DNA from 2 places in the Clostridium ljungdahlii DSM 13528 genome. Region 2 is predicted to be linked to the other one. Evidence: a T-box and tRNA genes for the amino acid it is inferred to sense, from the RefSeq annotation. Region 2 holds a T-box; the other holds one or more tRNA genes.
What was found. A T-box is a leader RNA that pairs with one kind of tRNA and senses whether it is charged. The one in region 2 lies ahead of proS (proline--tRNA ligase), so its partner is inferred to be a tRNA-Pro.
Positions count from the first base shown of each region.

Region 1: it has a tRNA-Pro gene. The T-box ahead of proS (proline--tRNA ligase) is inferred to sense a tRNA for this amino acid. The anticodon was not compared.

Region 1 covers NC_014328.1:4,523,497-4,526,713, reverse strand. Annotated here, with positions in the region: gene CLJU_RS20620 (helix-turn-helix domain-containing protein) at 1-813, shown strand, start outside; gene CLJU_RS20615 (CPBP family intramembrane glutamic endopeptidase) at 810-1,517, shown strand; tRNA gene CLJU_RS20610 (tRNA-Pro) at 1,834-1,909, opposite strand; gene CLJU_RS20605 (hypothetical protein) at 2,238-2,561, opposite strand; gene murC (UDP-N-acetylmuramate--L-alanine ligase) at 2,628-3,217, opposite strand, start outside.
Region 2 covers NC_014328.1:4,166,295-4,169,511, forward strand. Annotated here, with positions in the region: gene proS (proline--tRNA ligase) at 1-1,149, opposite strand, end outside; T-box leader at 1,234-1,443, opposite strand; gene CLJU_RS18900 (GxGYxYP domain-containing protein) at 1,644-3,217, shown strand, end outside.

The sequences.
Region 1 (3,217 bases), 360 kb from region 2:
CATGAAATTGAAAGACAGGCTATGAAGTTAAAAAGAGCAATAAAAACTTATAAAGTGGTATTTTATATTATATATGGGGTTACCTTGCTAGTATGTTCTATCTGTAATTTGGCAACTAGCCATACTTTATCCTGGTTTTTCATTGTACTCACGGCTATAGCAGTGGCTTTTTCACTTACATCCTTGCCTTTGATGTTTGAAAAAAACAGAAGACTTATAACACTTATTGGCTTCTTTATATCTCTAAATGCCCTGCTTTTGGTATGCTGCATTTATACGAGAGGAAATTGGTTTTTGGCGTCTTTTACATCGTTATTGTTTTCTTTTGCAGTTGTGTTTTTGCCATATGTTTTAAGAAGTATTGAATTACCGCAGGCGTTATGTTCACATAAGGCGCTGATATGTTTTTTTGCAGACACACTTCTATTATTTGTGATGCTTTGGATGTGTTCTTTATATCAAAATTATATGAATCAGTTTTTTACAGTTGTATGTCCAGTTACGCTGGTTGCATTATTGTTACCTTGGATGTTCTTAGTTACTATTCGATACATAAAAATAGATGTACTTTTTAGAGCAGCTATTTGTTTTGCAATTAGCGGAGTGTATATATTTCTAATCAATAGTGTACTAGCTACTATTATTGCTCATAAGCCATTTGCACTGCAGAAATACAATTTTAATGTATGGACAGGTAAATATGTAAACGGAAATATTATTCTTATCACCACAATGATACTTTTAATTATGGCAGTTGTATTATCAATTGCAGGAATTGCACTATTAATAAAAAGAAAGGAAAAGGAACTATGATTAAAAGAGAAACATTTGAAATGGGAAAAATCACAAGTAGAAGATTGATGATTTTTGGAGGTATTACAATAGCTTCACTTTGCTTCATAAGTATATTATATTGGAATATTAGAAATAAAAATCTTCTAACTTTATTAATGATATCACCTATAGTTAGTGTAGTATTAACAAGGATTGTTACAAAAGAAGGAAAAGCTGAACTATATTTAAACCCCAATTTTAAAGGTAATGTTAAATGGTATATTGCAGCCTATTTTTTAACACCTGTTATAGCGTATATAGGAGCTTTATTATATTTTATAATTTTTAGTTATGATTTTAATCCATTAGGCTCTTTATGTGCATTAGAATATAAAGCATCATCACTGGCTGGATATTACAAACTTCTTTTTAAAATGATTCCAGTAGCAGTGGCAATAAACCCTATAATGTGTCTTGCTCAATGCTTTGGTGAAGAATTTGCCTGGCGAGGTTACTTACTTCCTAAGTTATGTAAAGTTTTTTCACCCTGGAAAGCGACCTTATTAACAGGAGTTATTTGGGGAATGTGGCATAGTCCTATTATTGTAACAGGATATAATTACGGAATAGAACATCCGGTATTTGGAGTTATAGCAATGATTATTTTTACGACTGTTATAGGTATAATAGCAGCATATTTGTTTTTTAAAACAAATATGCTGCTGTATTTCATGCGTCAATGAATTCAATAGATTTATTTCCTCCATCAAGTTTATTTATGAGTAAGGAAGAAAATCCGTTTATTGGTCCTAATATAACAGGCGTTATTGGCGACATTGGTTTTGTAGTATTAGCTATAATTTGTTTTACTAGGATATATAAAAATAAACTTAAAGTTTAAATTGGTGCTTTGCAATCCACAATGCACAATTAAGGATAATTTTCTGTTGTTACAAAATAAAAATATTGCGAAGCAAAGCTTTTGAAAAATAGTGGACGAAAGGTGGGTATTACTAAAATATTAATAAGCTTAAATCATATTTAGTCCATTTATATCAATGGTCGGAGTGACAGGATTTGAACCTGCGACCTCTTGCTCCCGAAGCAAGCGCGCTCCCAACTGCGCTACACCCCGCTTATGTATGCTATTTTATACCATATATAAAGAAAACACAAGATACTTGTAAACTGTAGTGCACAATGCACGATTTGTAATTGAGGATAATTTCCTGTTATCACAAAAATAAAAATATTGCGAAGCAAAGCTTCGCAAGTTAAGAATTAATAAGGGTGATTTTTAGCTATTGCAAAAATCTTTAAATATATAAGTCAGTGTTTAGTAATGTTTTGCTTTAGCAAAACGAGTGGTGAAAAGCTTAATCAAAGATTTTTTGTAGTATAACGAAAAAATTCTACATTAATTATTAATTCTTCATTCTTAACTATTAATTAAAAATACAGTATCATATACTCTTCATTTTATCCTCATTATCGCCTTCGCCTCTTGTAGGAACTGTAGACATGAGAAATCCAACTAGTACTGATACTAGGGCCGGCGATATTATATTTATATAAGCTATGTAAGAGGTTCTATATAATATTAGTGCAGTTATGCCTGTTAAAAGTATGCTAATTATAAAAATATAAATTACAAATTTAGCAAAAGAACTAAAAAACTTTTTATATAGTTTGTGCCTTGTAGGGCCGCTTATTATTTTTTGAAACAAAAAATAGGATAATAGAATTAAAATTACATCTACTGAAGCAGATATTAAAAAATTTTTCAAATAAAACACCTCCAATAGGTTTATTAATCTATAGTATTACCTTATTGGAGGTATTTTACACCCAAATTATTCGCTTAAATACATTTCTCCTACGTTAAATACATCTCCTGCACCTACAGTTAAAAGAAGATCTCCATCTTTTAAATTAGATTTTAAATAATCAACTATGGATTTAAAGTCTGAGATATTAGTGGACTTTATACCACGTTTTGCAATTTCTTTAGACAGCATAGCAGAACTTACCTTGCCAGTGTCTTTTTCTCTTGCAGGATATATATTTGCCAAAATTAATTCATCTACGTTGTCGAAAGCCTCAGTAAATTCTTTAAATAAGCTTATAGTTCTTGAAAAAGTATGGGGCTGAAATACACAAATTATTCTCTTGTGAGGGTAATTTATAGCAGCATTTAAAGTTGCTTTTATTTCAGTAGGATGATGAGCATAATCGTCTATTACTGTTATGCCTTGTTTTTTACCTTTCAACTCAAATCTTCTGTGAGTACCTTTAAAGTTTTCCAATCCCATTTTTATGTTATCAGTGGATATATCTAAGATTAAAGATACGGCTGTACTTGCCAGTGCATTTAATATATTGTGTTTACCTGGAACATTCAAATGTAAAGATGATATTTTAACATCATTTTTGTATATATCAA
Region 2 (3,217 bases):
AATTTTATCTAAAAGATCTGGTATATCCTTTTCCAGGTTATCCATGGATACTATTATCTTTTCTCCACTGTCTCTCCTTACAAGTACAACTTGATTTTTCTCGATATCCTTTGGTCCTACTTCAAGACGTATAGGAACTCCCTTCATCTCATATTCACTAAACTTCCATCCAGCCATTTTATCACTGTCATCAAGTTTAACTCTTGCAAATTTAGCTATTCTATCTTTTAGTTCGTTTGCCTTATCCAGTACTCCTTCTTTATGCTGTGCTATAGGTACTATAATTACCTGAGTAGGAGCTATTCTAGGTGGAACTACGAGTCCATTATCATCGCCATGTACCATTATAATTGCTCCTAAAAGACGGGTTGTTACACCCCAGGAAGTCTGGTATACATATTGAAGTTTTCCTTCTTTATCTGAATACTGCATTCCAAAAGATTTCGCAAAGTTCTGTCCTAAGTAATGAGATGTACCAGCCTGAAGTGCCTTTCCATCATGCATAAGTGCTTCTATAGTATATGTAGCTTCTCCTCCTGCAAATTTTTCACTGTCAGTTTTCTGTCCTTTTAATACTGGAATAGCCAGTACTTTTTCACAAAGATCCGCATATACATTCAGCATCCTTGTGGTCTCCTCTTGGGCTTCCTTCTTAGTTTCATGTATAGTATGACCTTCTTGCCATAAAAATTCTGTAGTTCTAAGGAAAGGTCTTGTAGTCTTTTCCCATCTAACTACAGAACACCACTGATTGTAAAGCTTAGGCAAGTCTTTATAAGACTGAACTATCTTAGCATAATGTTCACAAAATAATGTTTCTGATGTTGGACGAACACATAATTTTTCTGTAAGTTCTTCATTACCACCGTGAGTTACCCAGGCAACTTCTGGTGCAAATCCCTCTATATGATCCTTTTCCTTTTGAAGAAGACTTTCAGGAATAAATAAGGGCATATATACATTTTGATGTCCTGTTTCTTTAAATCTTTTGTCTAAATAACTCTGAATATTTTCCCACATAGCATAAGCATAAGGACGTATTATCATACAGCCTCTTACACTTGAATAATCAGCTAATTCTGCTTTTTTTACAATGTCTGTATACCACTGTGCAAAATCTTCATCTCTTGATGTTATTTGTTCTACCATCTTTTTACTCAATTTTAATTACCTCCAAAATTTGAATCTAGTGTAGTTAGTTTTTCCTTTAAATATAAAAAAGCCTCCAATCCCAAAAGGGACCGAGGTTACGTCGGCGGTACCACCCTGATTAATATATTTAAAATATTAAACATATTCTCTCAATTATAATTATAACGGCAATTACCGCTGTATTCTAACAGAACTCAAAGGTAGGTTCAAAATGTACATTTAGAAACTTTCACCACCCGTTTCCTCTCTTAAAAAAATATCATTTCTACTAATCCTCTTCTTTGCATATCACTATATTTAATTAAACTCTTTCTATATAATAGAATACAGGAAATTTATTGTCAATATATTTTTTAAAATTAGAGTTTCTCCAAATATTATACATCTAAAAATATTCCTATTTTTTAAACATCTCCTACTATATCTTACCAAACCAAATTTCTAATAAACTAACCAAAAAACTGCATAATAAGATTAGGAGGTAAATTCATATGAAATTTAAAAAATCTATTGTACTAATTATTTCTATTTTTTTATTTGGTATATTTATCCCAAATGTACATGCTTTTTTAGGCAAGCCTTATTATGTAAAAAACTCGAAAATACCACATCACCTTTATGTAATTTACCAAAATGATCTAACTCCTGCAGAAAAAACTATGATAGTCACCCTTCAAGGAGTAATATCAAATAAGTCAAATTCTCAAATATATACTTTAAACAAAAATCAACCTGATTACAAAATATGGCTGGATGATTTAAAAACAAATTACGGGGTAACTTATACCATAGTAAAAGATCCCTGGTATTTATTAGATAAATTTAAATCACTAGTGTCTGGATATGTACTTTACAGCAGTTATCCTGAGAAAAACCCTTCTATTAACAATGCCTGCTCTCTTGCAGCATTAAAAAATTCCATAGCTATAGATAAATCTATAGAAGATAAGGTTAAAAGTACAGGAATTAAAATACAGGGTGATTGTGTAAACACCGATAAATATTGGGCTTATAATAATTTGTGGAATTCAGGACTAAATCATTCCGTTGTAATTCAGCTGTCTCCAAATAAAAATGCTCCTCTTAGAGATTATGGAATCATGAGTAAATGTTTAGTGTTTTATGAGGATGATCTAAAAGATTTCTCACTAAGGGATAAAGTTTTTGAGTCTATGAAAAAGGACTCTACATGCCTTGGATGGGGGCCTGACGAACATGGTAATGTAAGTGCAGCCTCTAAAAATGGAGTAAGTATGGTTCCTGCAGATTGGTCTTACAATTTAACAGTATTAAGTGCCTTTCCATCAGTACCTTTAACACAAAAAAGCAGTGTAAAGCCTGATAAAAAACTTTTCTATCAACCTATGCACTACGTAACTTTTATAATGTCAGATGGAGATAACCAGCAGTGGAACCTGGGGAGTAATTATGGATCTGAAAAATGGTACGGATCTCCTAAAAGAGGTAGTTTTAATATGGGATTCAGCATAAGTCCTTCTATGTATGAACTAGCGCCTACCGTTTTTAAACTATATTATAAAAATACATCTTCAATTCCTTATAGGGATAACTTTGTAGTATCACCTTCTGGCAATGGTTATATGTACCCTAGTAAATTTAAGGAAGATTCTTTAAACGCATATCTAAAAAGATTAAACAATTATATGGCAGATGTAGATGAAAGGTATGTATCAGTTTTGGATGATTGGTCACTTTATGATACTAAATTATGGAATAAATACACTACTTGTTCAAATGTTGACGGTATATTCTACCTTAATTATAATAAGCAAAATGACTATAAAGGTAAAATTGTATGGAGCAATGGAAAACCAGTGGTGTCCTGCAGAGATGTACTCTGGTATGGACTGGAAGAGGAAGATGCTCTTATAAATAACATAAATAATTATGTTAATAAAGGCTACACCAACATATCCAAACCTGAAGCCTATACGTTTGTGTACGTTCATGCATGGAGTAAATCTATGAAAGACGTAGAAAAAGTAATAACAGAGTTAAATAAAAATCCTAAAGTAAAAGTTGTCCCACCAGATACATTTATGGA